Regions from separate parts of the Bradyrhizobium sp. USDA 4354 genome, predicted to be linked through region 1. Evidence: predicted binding sites of a transcription regulator. Region 1 holds the regulator's gene; each other region holds the start of a gene.
What was found. The regulator PhoB, encoded in region 1, activates phosphate uptake and scavenging genes when phosphate is short. The targets are predictions, from matches to a motif close to TGTCATNNANCTGTCAT.
Positions count from the first base shown of each region.

Region 2: ACVIIV_RS31320 (Orn/Lys/Arg family decarboxylase) is a predicted target of PhoB. The motif match lies at 2,070-2,086, and genes of this name have one in related genera.
Region 3: ACVIIV_RS27985 (DUF47 domain-containing protein) is a predicted target of PhoB. The motif match lies at 2,065-2,081, and genes of this name have one in related genera.

Region 1 is NZ_JBSSDC010000001.1:1,119,974-1,124,714, reverse strand. Features, by position in the region: gene pstB (phosphate ABC transporter ATP-binding protein PstB) at 1-464, shown strand, start outside; gene phoU (phosphate signaling complex protein PhoU) at 476-1,192, shown strand; gene phoB (phosphate regulon transcriptional regulator PhoB) at 1,207-1,914, shown strand; gene ACVIIV_RS05375 (GcrA family cell cycle regulator) at 2,150-2,662, opposite strand; gene ACVIIV_RS05370 (acetylornithine transaminase) at 3,122-4,330, shown strand; gene argF (ornithine carbamoyltransferase) at 4,330-4,741, shown strand, end outside.
Region 2 is NZ_JBSSDC010000001.1:6,704,149-6,708,889, forward strand. Features, by position in the region: gene ACVIIV_RS31315 (xanthine dehydrogenase family protein molybdopterin-binding subunit) at 1-1,828, shown strand, start outside; gene ACVIIV_RS31320 (Orn/Lys/Arg family decarboxylase) at 2,131-4,488, shown strand; gene ACVIIV_RS31325 (N-acetyltransferase family protein) at 4,495-4,741, shown strand, end outside.
Region 3 is NZ_JBSSDC010000001.1:5,990,846-5,995,586, forward strand. Features, by position in the region: gene sugE (quaternary ammonium compound efflux SMR transporter SugE) at 54-368, shown strand; gene ACVIIV_RS27980 (anion permease) at 361-1,365, opposite strand; gene ACVIIV_RS27985 (DUF47 domain-containing protein) at 1,379-2,023, opposite strand; gene ACVIIV_RS27990 (branched-chain amino acid ABC transporter permease) at 2,179-3,147, opposite strand; gene ACVIIV_RS27995 (branched-chain amino acid ABC transporter permease) at 3,149-4,012, opposite strand; gene ACVIIV_RS28000 (ABC transporter substrate-binding protein) at 4,077-4,741, opposite strand, start outside.

The DNA of each region.
Region 1 (4,741 bases):
CGATGACGATCTATGAGAACATCGCCTTCGGCATTCGTCTGTATGAGAAGATCTCGAAGTCGGAGATGGACGACCGCGTCGAGAAGGCGCTACGCGGCGGCGCGCTGTGGAACGAGGTCAAGGACAAGCTCAATGCCTCCGGCCTGTCGCTTTCCGGCGGCCAGCAGCAACGCCTCTGCATCGCGCGGACCGTCGCGGTGCGGCCCGAGGTGATCCTGTTCGACGAGCCCTGCTCGGCGCTCGATCCGATCTCGACTGCCAAGGTCGAGGAGCTGATCCAGGAGCTGTCCGAGAACTACACGATCGCGATCGTCACGCACAACATGCAGCAGGCGGCGCGCGTCTCCGACAAGACCGCCTTCATGTATCTCGGCGAGCTAATCGAGTTCGATGACACCAGCAAGATCTTCACGTCGCCGAGCGACCGGCGCACGCAGGATTACATCACCGGCCGGTTCGGCTGAGGAGACGGAACATGGGTTCTGAACATACCGCAAAGGCCTTCGACACCGACCTCCAGGAGCTCACCCGCCTGGTCGCCGAGATGGGCGGCATAGCCGAGCGCATGATCGTCGATTCCGTCGACGCGCTGATCCGCCGCGACGTCGCGCTCGGCCAGCGCGTCGTCGCCACCGACGCCGAGCTCGACGCGCTGCAGAAGCGCATCGAGGAGCGCGCCGTGCTCACCATCGCCCGCCGCCAGCCGATGGCAGTCGACCTGCGCGAGATCGTCGGCGCCATGCGCGTTGCGACCGATCTCGAGCGCATCGGCGACCTCGCCAAGAACATGGGCAAGCGCGTCGCGGCGCTGGAGACGGACTTTCATCCGCTCAAGCTGTTCCGCGGCCTGGAACACATGACCGACCTCGTGCAGCAGCAGGTCAAGTCGGTGCTGGACGCCTATGCAGCGCACGATCTGCCGGCGGCGATGACGGTGTGGAAGGGCGACGAGGAAGTCGATGCTATCTGCACCTCGCTGTTCCGCGAGCTCCTCACCTATATGATGGAGGATCCGCGCAACATCTCGTTCTGCATCCACCTGATGTTCTGTGCCAAGAACATCGAGCGGATCGGCGACCACGCCACCAACATCGCCGAGACCGTGTTCTACATGATCGAGGGCCAGGCGATCACCGACAAGCGGCCGAAGGGCGACATGACGACCTTCGCCACGACGGTGCCGAATACCTAAGGAGCGACGACAACATGGGCGCACGCATTATGGTGGTTGAGGACGAGGAGGCTCTCACCGAGCTTCTCCGCTACAACCTCGAAGGCGACGGCTATGACGTCGAGACGGTGATGCGCGGCGACGACGCCGACACCCGCCTCAAGGAGCACATTCCCGATCTGATCGTGCTCGACTGGATGCTGCCGGGCCTGTCGGGCATCGAGCTGTGCCGGCGGCTTCGTACCCGCCCCGAAACCAAGCAGCTGCCGATCATCATGCTTACCGCGCGCGGCGAGGAGAGCGAGCGGGTGCGGGGACTTGCGACCGGCGCCGATGATTACATCGTCAAGCCGTTCTCGGTGCCGGAGCTGCTTGCGCGCGTGAAGGGCCTGCTCAGGCGCGCCAGCCCCGAGCGGCTCGCCACCGTGCTCGCCTATGGCGATATCGAGCTCGATCGCGACAAGCGCCGCGTGGCGCGCTCGGGCCGGCCAATCGATCTCGGCCCGACCGAATATCGTCTACTGGAGTTCTTCCTGGAGCATCCGGGCCGCGTGTTCTCGCGCGAGCAGCTGCTCGACAGCGTCTGGGGCCGCGACATCTACATCGACGAGCGCACCGTCGACGTCCATATCGGCCGCCTCCGCAAGCTGCTCAATCTCGGCCGCGAGCAGGATCCGATCCGCACCGTCCGCGGCGCCGGCTATGCGCTGGACGATCGCTTCGCGAAGGCCGAGCAGACGTAAGGGGTTTGGGAAGCCTTAGCGACACACTCAGTGTCGTCCCGGACAAGCGCAATCCGGGACCCATAACCACAGAACGTGAATGCTGCGCGGTAAAGATAACTCCGAGTCCGTAACCACATCTCGCGGTGGCTATGGGTCCCGGATCTGCGCGCGCTTTTGGCGCGCTTGTCCGGGACGACATCGGATGTGTTGAGCCGTCATCGTGTGACGACTGCCATCAGCTAGATCAACAAACTCACCGCGTGCCCGGCTTCGCCGGCGCGCGACGGCGATCCGCTGCGGGCTGATAGGCCACGCGCGAATGCTGGGCGCAGTAGGGCAGGCCGGACAGCGCCTTGCCGCCGCAGAAGAAGAAATCCGGGCTCGATGGATCGCCGACCGGCCAGTGGCAGGTCGCCTCGTTCAATTCCAGCAGCGACAGCCGCTGGCTCATCGGCACCACGTTGTCGTAGGTAACAGGCTCGGCCTCCACCTCGACCTCGAAGGCCTGCGCCAGCGCGGTGTTGCCGCGCGCGACCGGGCGGGTCACCCGCATCATGTGCTGCGCGGGCCGCGCCTTGCGCGGCCGGGGCGCTGCCGATGAAGGGCTCTTGGCGCGGCCGGACAGGCCGAGCCGGTGCACCTTGCCGATCACGGCATTGCGGGTCACATTGCCGAGCTCCGCCGCGATCTGGCTGGCCGAAAGTCCGGCCTCCCAGAGCTTTTTCAGCTGCTCGACGCGATCATCGGACCAGGTCAAAACCGTCATTGCACCCTTTCCCTCGCTGCGCGCCTGCCATCCTGGGGCCTTCGCAGCGAATGCCTAAAGCCTTGAAAAACCCGTGCCGCCCGAATCCCTTAAGGCTCGCCGGGCGCGCTCAAGACGCCCGAACGTTTACGCCGGTACATGAGGACTCTTGGGATCAGAACCGCTGCACGAGATGTCGTATCTGACAGGCTAAACGCTACAATATGGCGTGACTCCCGCGCAAGAGTCCGCCGACTCGCTTCCACATGTTCCGTGGTGAAAACCCCGCAAAATCGGCACCGCAAGACTACGGATTGAGCGTTTCGCGAGGCTTTCCGGGCGGCATTGACACCCGTCTTGCCAAGCATAAGATAGTCTTACGTGCCGCCCTTAAAAGGCGGCACGTTTCGTTTTCCGGGCCGGTCGATGGTGCGTTGCGCAATGCACGCGTCACACCGTCCGCAACATTCAAGTGACGTCATGACCAAGAGCGCCGCGCCGCATTTGCTCCCCGTTTTCGCCAGGGCCGACCTCGGTTTCGAGCGCGGCGAAGGCTGCTGGCTGATCGCGGCCAATGGCGATCGCTATCTCGATTTCACCTCGGGCGTGGCGGTGAATGCGCTCGGCCACGTTCATCCCGCGCTGGTCAAGGCGTTGCAGGAGCAGGCGACGAAGCTGTGGCACATGTCGAACCTGTTCCAGAGCCCGGACGGCGAGAAGCTCGCAAGCCGTCTCTGCAACGAGAGCTTTGCGGATTTCGTGTTCTTCTGCAATTCCGGCGCAGAGGCGCTGGAAGGCGTGATCAAGCTGGTGCGCCACCATCACTTCTCCAAGGGACACCCGGAGCGCTACCGCATCATCACCTTCGAGGGCGCCTTCCACGGCCGGACACTGGCGACGCTCGCCGCCACCGGATCTGCAAAATATCTCGAGGGCTTCGGTCCGCCGATGGACGGGTTCGACCAGGTGCCACATGGCGATCTGGAAGCCGTGAAGAAGGCGATCGGCCCGCACACCGCCGGCATCCTGATCGAGCCGATCCAGGGCGAGGGTGGCGTTCGTTCTGCGCTTCCCGGCTTCCTGAAGGCGCTGCGCGAGCTCTGCAACGAGCACGGCCTATTGCTCGCGTTCGATGAGGTGCAGACCGGCATGGGCCGCACCGGCGATCTCTTCGCTTATAGGCGCACCGGCGTCACACCTGACGTGATGTCGCTCGCCAAGGCGCTCGGCGGCGGCTTCCCGATCGGCGCGGTGCTCGCGACTGCGGACGCGGCCGCTGGCATGGGGCCCGGCTCGCACGGCTCGACCTTCGGCGGCAATCCGCTCGCGATCTCGGCTGCGAACGCCGTGCTCGACGTCATGCTCAAGCCCGGCTTCTTCGACCACGTGCAGAAGATGTCGCTGCTGCTCAAGCAGAAGCTTGCCTCCGTGATCGACCGTCATCCCGATATCGTCAGCGAGGTGCGCGGCGAGGGCCTCCTGATCGGTATCAAAGCCGTGGTGGCCTCGGGCGATCTCGTCGCGGCGCTGCGCGCCGAAAAACTGCTCACCGTCGGGGCCGGTGACAATGTCGTGCGCTTCCTGCCGCCGTTGATCGTCACCGAAGCGGAGATCGAGGACAGCGTCGGGCGGCTCGAACGCGCCTGCACTGCGATCTCGTCCAGCCACACCAAGCGGGCGGCAAGCTGATGAGCAAGACGCCCAACAAAGCTCCAAAGCACTTTTTGGACATCAACGAGCTGCCGCTGTCGGAGCTCAAGAGCATGCTCGCCGCCTCTTCCGCCATGAAGGCAAAGCAGAAGGCGCATCAGCCGGTCAGGCCGCTCGAAGGCAAGACGCTAGCGATGATCTTCGAGCGTCCCTCGACCCGCACCCGCGTGTCGTTCGACGTCGGCATGCGCCAACTCGGCGGCGAGGCGATCATGCTCACCGGCGCCGAGATGCAGCTCGGCCGTGGCGAGACCATCGCCGATACTGCGCGCGTGCTGTCGCGCTATGTCGACGCCATCATGATCCGCATCCTCAATCACGATGCGTTGCTGGAGCTTGCGGCCAACGCCACCGTGCCTGTCATCAACGGCCTGACGCGACGCTCGCATC
Region 2 (4,741 bases), 5.6 Mb from region 1:
CCGCGTTGAATATGAGCCGGAGGCGTTTGCGACCGATCTCGAATCCGAACGCGGCAAGGCTTCTAAGGTGGATCAGCCGCACAAGCCGCGCGGTGACGCGGCAGCAGCGCTGACGCGAGCGGCCGTCCATCACGAGGCGGACTACGTCATTCCGAGCGAGCATCACAACCCGATGGAGCTCTACGCGACAACAGCCGTCTGGGACGGCAGTGGCAGGCTCACCGTCTACGACAAGACCCAGGGCGTCCAGAACGTCCAGAAGTTTCTCTGCAGCGTTTTTGGGAAAAAGTCGGACGAGATCCGCGTGCTCTCGCCCTATGTCGGCGGTGCCTTCGGCTCAGGCCTGCGGCCGCAGCACCAGGTAGTCTTGGCAACGCTTGGCGCGCTCGCGCTGAAACGGTCTGTCCGCGTGGTCCTGACACGGCAGCAGATGTACAGCTTAGGCTATCGGCCGATGACCATCGAGCATGTCGGGCTTGGGGCAAGGCCCGACGGCACGCTCGATGCCGTCACCCACGAAGCCATTGCCATCACCTCGCGCTTTGAGGATTTCTCGCGCAACGATACCGGTTGGGCGGACCAGCTCTACAAGAGCCCCAACAGCCTCTTCTCGCACAAGCTCGCCCACCTCGACGTCGCCACTCCCTGCGACATGCGCGCGCCGGGCGCGGCAACGGGCGTTTGCGCGCTTGAATGCGCCATGGACGAACTGGCCGTCGCGCTGAAGCTCGACCCGATCGAGCTGCGACTTAAGTGCTATTCCGATCGCGACCAGAGCGAAGACCTGCCCTACACCAGCAAGCAGTTGCGCCAATGCTACGCCCGCGGCGCCGAAGCCTTCGGCTGGAGCCGGCGCAATCCAGCGCCACGCTCCATGCGCGACGGCAAGGAGCTGGTCGGCTGGGGCATGGCGACAGGGGTGTGGGAGGCGCTGCAGATGCCGGTCGCCGTCCGCATCGTGCTGACGGCCAACGGCCATGCCGAGGTCTCCTGCGCCGCGTCCGATATCGGCACCGGGACGTACACCATCGTGGCGCAGGTAGCGGCCGATGCCCTCGGGCTGCCGATCGACAACATCAGCGTCAGGCTCGCCGATTCGACCCTGCCGCAAGCCCCTGTCGAGGGCGGCTCCTGGATGGCGGCGTCCAGCGCGCATGCCGTGTTGGGAGCGGCCGAAGAGATTCGCCAGGAGCTGGCACGGCTCGCCAAGGCAATGCCGGGCTCGCCGCTCGCGAACGTCGACGCGACCAACCTCACCTTGGCTGACGGCATGATCGCCGGCAACGGCAAGGACGGACCTGTCGTTTCGATTGCCGATGTCATGCGTCACAGCAAGCTGGAGCGGATCGAAAAGGAGAAGCTCAACCAGTTTGCCGAGGATAAAGCGCATGCCCGCAACACCCATTCGGCCGTCTTCGCCGAGGTGAAGGTCGACGAGGAGCTCGGCGTTATCCGCGTAACGCGGGTGGTGAGCGCGGTCGCGGCTGGGCGCATCCTGAATACCAAGACGGGTCGCAGCCAGATCATGGGTGGCATGGTCTGGGGGATCGGGATGGCGCTGCACGAGGAGACGGTGATGGATCACCGCTTCGGCCGCATCATGAACGCGAACATCGCCGAATACCATATTCCCGTGAACGCCGACGTCCACGACATTGACGTTATTTTCGTCGACGAGCCCGACGACCGTATCAACAGGTTGGGCATCAAGGGTCTCGGCGAAATCGGCATCGTCGGCGTGCCTGCGGCTATTGCGAACGCCGTCTATCATGCCACCGGCAAGCGCATCCGGCACTTCCCGATCACGCTGGACAAGCTGCTGGAGTGAGCGGACATATCGCCGCGGTGTTTGCGTACACGTATCTCCGCGAGCACAGATGGATGACCGTCACCCTGAGGTGCCGTTATGCGGTGCGAGTGCACCGCATAACGGCCTCGAAGGGCGACAGTCCAGCTGCAGCATCCCGGCCGTTCATCCTTCGAGGCTCGCCATGGTGCGCTTTGCGCCCCACGGCTCGCGCCTCAGGATGACGGATCGGCTCTAGCTGCCGCCAAGCCAGTCTCGCTCCCGTCATCCAACTGTCATCGAATGTGCCGAGAGCTGTATCTCCTGCACATTCGGGACCCGACATGGACTATTTCAAGCGCTTCAACTTCCTGTTCGCCGCACCTGTGTTCGACGCCGACGATCTCGAAGGCGTCCGCTTCAACCAGATCATCGAAGAGATCCAGCGCTCCGGCTTCGAAGTGGTCCGGGCCCGCAAGCTGGAGGACGCCGAGATGGCGGTGCAGACCGATGCCGCAATCGGCTGCATGGTGGTGGACTGGGGCAAGAAGGGGCTGGAGGGCAAGACCTCGGCGCTGATCAACCTGATGCGCCGCCGGGGCCTCGACTTCCCGATCATCCTCCTGATCCGTCGCAAGCGCTTTGAGGACCTGCCGGTCGAGGTGCTCGATTTCATCGACGGCTATGTCTTCCTGTCCGAGGAGACCCCGCCTTTCATCGCCAAGAACCTCATCAGCCGTCTCAAGCAATATGCCGAGACGCTGAAGACGCCGTTCTTCGGCGCGCTGGTCGACTATGCCGAGGAAGGCAACCAGCTCTGGACCTGTCCGGGCCACAATGGCGGGGTGTTCTATAACCGCAGCCCGATCGGGCGCGTGTTCGTCGAGCATCTCGGCGAGTCCGTGTTCCGCGACGATCTCGACAATTCCGTGCTCGACCTCGGCGACCTCCTTACCCATGAGGGCCCCGCGCTGAAGGCGCAGAAGGAAGCGGCGGCGATCTTCGGCGCGGAGAAGACCTATTTCGTGCTCAACGGCACCTCGACCTCGAACAAGGTCGCGCTCGGCGCCCTCGTCACCGACGGTGATCTCGTGCTGTTCGACCGCAACAACCACAAGGCCGCGCATCACGGCGCGCTGATGATCAACGGCGGCGTCCCTATCTACGTCCCGACCGTGCGCAACGCCTGGGGCCTGATCGGCCCGATGCGCTGGGACAGGCTCGACGAGAAGACCCTGCGCGAGGCGATCCGCAACCATCCCCTGGTGAGAGATCGCGACGCCTGGCGCAAGGAGCGGCCGTTCCGCGTCGCCGTCGTCGAGCAGTGCACCTATGACGGCTCGATCCACAGCGCCGAGATGATCATCAAGCGCATCGGCCATCTCTGCGATTACATCCTGTTCGACGAGGCCTGGGCCGGCTTCATGAAGTTTCACCCGCTCTATGCCGGCCGCTTCGCCATGGGACTGGTGAATCTTCCGCCCGATGCGCCCGGCATCATCGCGACGCAGTCGACCCACAAGCAGCTGGCGAGCTTCTCGCAGGCCTCGCAGATCCACATCAAGGACCGTCACATCCGCGGCCAGAAGCGGCGTGTCGAGCACCGCCGCTTCAACGAGAGCTTCATGCAGCATGCCTCGACTTCGCCCTTCTATCCGCTGTTCGCCTCGCTCGACGTCGGCGCGCAGATGATGAAGGGCCGCTCCGGCGAAGTGCTATGGGACGATACGATCCGGCTTGGCATCGAGCTGCGCAAGAAGATCCGTGCGATGCGCCGGGAATTCGAGGAGAAGGAGCAGAACCCGGACCGGCGCTGGTTCTTCGAGCCCTTCGTTCCCGACCGTATCGGCATTCCCGATGTCAGCCGCCCCGGCGCCGTGCATAACGTCGCCTGGGAAACGCTGTCTACCGACGAACTCGCCACCAATCCCGCGCTGTGGCAGCTCTCCCCCGACAGCACCTGGCATGGCTTCCCCGGTCTCACCGAGGGCTTTGCCATGACCGACCCGAACAAGCTGACCTTGCTCACGCCCGGCTTCGACCGTACCACCGGGGCGTATGCCGAGCACGGCATCCCTGCCCCGGTGGTCGCGCAATATTTGCGCGAGAACCGCATCGTCCCCGAGAAGAACGACCTCAACTCCCTGCTCTTCCTGCTCACCCCCGGCGTCGAGGCGAGCAAGGCCGGCACGCTGATCTCCGGCCTTGTCGCGTTCAAGAGGCTGCATGACGACAATGCGCTGCTGGCCGACGCAATCCCGGAGTTCCATCAGCGGCGGCAGGCGCGCTACGCAGGCGTGCGCCTGCGCGATCTCTGCGGCGACATGCACCGCTTCTTCCGCGCCGCCGATGTCAGCGCGCTCCAGGCGCGGCAGTTCATGCCCGAGCACATGCCCGAGATCGCAATGTCGCCCCGCGATGCCGCGCGCTATCTGTTCCGCAACGATGTCGACTATCTGCCGATCGAGGCGATCGCCGGCCGCATCGCCACCACGCCCTTCGTGGTCTACCCGCCCGGCATCGCGACCATTGTGCCCGGCGAGCGGTTGACGGAACGGGCGAGGCCCATGATCGACTATCTCAGGATGTTCGAGACGTGCTTCAACACGTTCCCGGGCTTCGACGTCGAGATCCAGGGCGTCTACAAGGAGGTCGATGCGAACGGGCGCATCGGGCTCTACACTTACGTCGTTGCAGAGTAGGTGCCGATGAACGAAACAGCTGCGCGCGCGAGTGACGACCCCGTTCTGGTCAGGCCGTCACGCGAAAGCGATGTCGAGGCGATGCTGGCAATCTACCGCCATCACGTCCGCAATGGCGTGCCGCGCGATGTCGAGGGAACCGGTGCGCCGGAGCCCGAAGATCTGCGCAACCGACGCAAGAACCTGAAGCAGACCCGCCTGCCGCATCTGGTCGCGACCTATCGCGGCGAGGTCGTCGGCTATGCCTATGCCG
Region 3 (4,741 bases), 4.9 Mb from region 1:
ATCCATCAGCACATCAGCCGCGGGGACGACCCTGCCTGGAATGGAGGGTCGTCGTGGCCTGGAGCATCCTGTTTGTCGCCGGTCTTCTCGAGATCACCTGGGCGATCGGCCTGAAGTACACCGACGGCTTTACCAAGCTTGTTCCGTCCGTCATCACGCTGGCGGCCATGGCCGGCAGCGTCATCCTGCTCGGATTTGCGCTCAAATCACTTCCCGTCGGTACCGCCTATGCGGTCTGGACCGGCATCGGCGCGGTCGGCACTGCGACGCTCGGCATCTTCCTGTTCGGCGAGCCGGCAACGGCCTTCCGTCTCGCCAGCATCGCCCTGATCGTCGCCGGGATTGCCGGGCTTAAGCTCGTTACCTGACGACCTGGACCACCCACCAGGTCAGCGCCGCGACGATGGCGGAGGCCGGGATCGTGATCACCCAGGCATAGACGATCGAGCTGGCGACGTTCCAGCGGACTGCCGAAACGCGGCGGGCGGCGCCGACGCCGACGATGGCACCGGTGATGGTGTGGGTGGTCGAGACGGGAACCCCGAGATAGGTCGCCATGAACAGGGTCGCGGCGCCCCCCGTCTCGGCGCAAAAGCCCTGCATCGGCGTTAATTTCGTGATGCGCAGGCCCATGGTGCGGACGATGCGCCAGCCACCCATCAGCGTGCCCAGCGCCATCGCCGCCTGGCAGGACAGCACCACCCAGAACGGCACCGAGAAGTCGCTGCCGAGATGGCCTTGCGAATACAGCAGCACCGCGATGATGCCCATGGTCTTCTGCGCATCGTTGCCGCCATGGCCGAGCGAGTAGAGCGAGGCGGAGGCGAATTGCAGGATGCGGAAGGCACGATCGACCGCGAACGGCGTCGAGCGCACCGAGGCCCAGGACACGATCGCCACCAGCATCATTGCGAGCAGGAAGCCGACCAGCGGCGACAGCACGATCGCCAGCACCGTCTTGGACAGGCCGCTCCACACCGCGGCCGAGATCCCCGCCTTGGCCATGCCGCCGCCGATGAGCCCGCCGATCAGCGCGTGCGAAGACGAGGACGGGATGCCGAGCGCCCAAGTCACGAGGTTCCAGACGATGGCGCCGACGAGCGCCGCGAAGATCACCTGGGCATCGACGACGGCGGGATCGATGATCCCGGTGCCGATGGTCTGGGCGACGTGGAGACCGAACACCATGAAGGCGATGAAATTGAAGAATGCGGCCCAAAACACCGCGAATTGCGGCCGCAGCACGCGGGTCGAGACGATGGTCGCGATCGAATTGGCGGCGTCATGCAGGCCGTTCAGGAAATCGAACAGCAGCGCGACGGCGATCAGTCCGACCAGGACGGGAAGACCCAACGCAGCATCCACGGCGCGCCCTGCCCTACACTTGCTCGATGACGATGCTGTTGATCTCGTTCGCCACATCGTCGAAGCGATCGGCCACCTTTTCGAGATGGTCGTAGATCTCGACGCCGACGATGAAATCCATCGCGTTGCCGTCGCGATGCTTCAGGAACAATTCCTTCAGGCCGATGTCGTGGAGATCGTCGACACGTCCCTCCAGCTTGCCGAGCTCCTCCGTGATGGCGGTCAGCATGGCGACGTTCGGGCCGATCGATTGCATCAGCGGCAGCGCACGCCCGACCAGATTGGCACATTCGATCAGGAGCCCGCCGATCTCGCGCATGGGAGGCTCGAAGGCGCGAACTTCGAACAGCATGACGGCCTTGGCCGTCTGCTGCATCTGGTCGATGGCATCGTCCATCGACGTGATCAGGTTCTTGATGTCGCCTCGGTCGAACGGGGTGATGAAGGTGCGGCGCACCGCCGTCAGCACCTCACGGGTGATGTTGTCGGCGTCGTTCTCGAACTGGTTGACGCGCTGGCAATAGACCGGCGTCTCCTCGCCCCCATTGAGCATGCCCTGGAGCGCGATCGCCCCCTGGATCACCGTCTGGGCATGCCGGTCGAACAGGTCGAAGAACCGTTCTTCCTTCGGCAGGAACGCACGAAACCATCGCATCATGGGGGTAGGCTACCGGTTGGAAATGGCCAGGCCCGAGGGGCCGTCACAAAACCGTCATAGACCATTTTCGATCCGCGCGCGTGTCATCTCACGCCCGCGGAGCCGGATCATCCACCGCTTTCACGCAGCAAGCAAACTGATTTAAAATCAACTGCTTAGAGCGATCGTCGCAAGTAATGCGCGATTTCGCCGATGACGCCACGGCGGAAGGTGAGCACGCAGATCACGAAGATCGCGCCCTGGATCACCGTCACCCACTGGCCGAAGCTCGCCAGATATTGCTGCATGGCGATGATCACGAAGGCGCCGACCACGGGGCCGAAAATGGTGCCGAGACCGCCGACCAGCGTCATCAGCACGACTTCGCCCGACATCGTCCAGTGCACGTCGGTGAGCGAGGCGTTCTGCGCCACGAACACTTTCAGTGCACCGGCAAAGCCGGCGAGCGTCCCCGACAGGACGAACGCCAGGAACTTGTACTGGTCGGTGCGGTAGCCGAGCGAGATCGCGCGCGGCTCGTTCTCGCGGATCGACTTCAGAACCTCGCCGAACGGCGAGTTGATGATACGGAAGATCAAGAGGAAGCCGGCGAGGAAGCCGACCAGCACGACGTAGTACAGAACCGTCGGCTTGGAGAGGTCGAGGACACCGAACATGTGTCCCTGCGGAATGCCCTGGATGCCGTCTTCACCATGGGTGAACGGTGCCTGCAGGTAGATGAAGTACAGGAGCTGCGACAGCGCCAGGGTGATCATCGAGAAATAGATGCCCTGGCGGCGGATCGAGATGTATCCGGTGACGATCGACAGGACGAACGCCGCGGCGACGCCGACGAGGATACCGAGCTCCGGCGGCAGTCCCCACACTTTCAGCGCATGCGCGCTGCAATAGCCGGCGGTGCCCAAGAACATCGCGTGGCCGAACGACAGCAATCCGCCGTAACCAATCAGCAAATTGAAGGCGCAGGCGAGCAGCGCAAAGCACAGGGCCTGCATCACGAAGAACGGATAGACTCCCGTAAATGGGACCGCCGCGAGCAGCAGCGCCATCACCACGAACACGGTCATCTCGTCGCGCATCGCCCGCGGGGTCGCAGGCAGCGTGTCGTCCGTCAGGGTTGTCATCTCAGGCCGCCCTTCCCGTCAATCCCGTTGGCTTCACCAGGAGCACCAGCACCATCAGCACGAACACGACGGTGTTGGAGGCCTCGGGGTAGAAATATTTGGTCAGCCCCTCGATCACGCCGAGCGCGAAGCCGGTGATGATGGAGCCCATGATCGAACCCATGCCGCCGATCACGACGACCGCGAACACGACGATGATGAGGTCGGCGCCCATCAGCGGCCGCACCTGGTTGATCGGCGCCGAGAGCACGCCTGCGAGCGCGGCAAGTCCGACACCGAGGCCGTAGGTCAGCGTGATCATGCGCGGCACGTTGATGCCGAACGCGCGCACCAGCGTCGGATTTTCCGTGGCGGCGCGCAGGTAAGCGCCGAGTTGCGTCTTCTCGATCAGGAACCAGGTGGCAAGACACACCACCAGCGAGAACACGACGACCCAGCCGCGATAGACGGGTAAGAACATGAAGCCGAGATTCATGCCGCCCCTGAGCTGATCCGGAATGGCGTAAGGCAGGCCCGAGGAGCCGAAGTAGTTCTGGAACAGGCCCTGCACGATCAGCGCGATGCCGAAGGTCAGCAGCAAACCATAGAGATGGTCGAGCCCCGTCAGCCACTGCAGCATGGTCCGTTCCAGGATCATGCCGAAGATACCGACGATGATGGGGGCCAGCAGCAAGGCCCACCAGTAGTTGATGCCGCCGAGGTTCAGCAGGAAATAGGCGACGAAGGCGCCCATCATGTACAGTGCGCCATGGGCGAAATTGATGATGTTGAGCATGCCGAAGATCACGGCAAGCCCGAGACTGAGCAGCGCGTAGAACGAGCCGTTGATCAGTCCCACCAGTAGCTGAGCGTATAGAGCCTGCATCGATCGATCTCGTACCCAGTCCCGTTTTGTTGACGACGGTGCCCGCCAGCGGACGCTGTCGGTACTACTTCTTCACCAGCGGACAGGCGCTTTCCGAGAGCGGCCTGAAAGCCTGGTCTGCGGCCGTCGTGCCGATCAGCTTGTAGTAATCCCACGGTCCCTTGGATTCCTCGGGCTTCTTGACCTCGAACAGATAGGCGGGATGGAGCTTGCGGCCGTCCGCGCGAATCGTACCCTTGCCGAACAGTGGATCGTCCGCCGGAATTTCCTTCATCTTCGCGACAACCTTGGCGCCATCGTGCGGATTGCCACCCAACGCTTCCAGCGTCTTGAAATAATGGATCAGGCCCGAATAGACGCCGGCCTGCACCATCGAAGGCATCGCCTTGTTCTTCATCTTTTCGGAGAAACGCTTGGAGAAGGCCCGGGTGCCGTCGTTCAAATCCCAATAGAAGGTTTCCGTGAAGTTCAGCCCCTGCGCTACCTTCAATCCGAGCGCATGGACGTCGGTGATGAACAGCAGAAGCCCGGCGAGCTTCTGGCCGCCCGCGACGATGCCGAATTCCGCCGCCTGCTTGATCGTATTGGTGGTATCGCCACCGGCGTTCGCCATACCGACGATCTTGGCTTTCGACGCCTGCGCCTGCAGCAGGAACGAGGAGAAGTCAGCCGTGTTGAGCGGATGCTTGACGCTGCCAATCACCTTGCCGCCTGATTTGACCACGACCG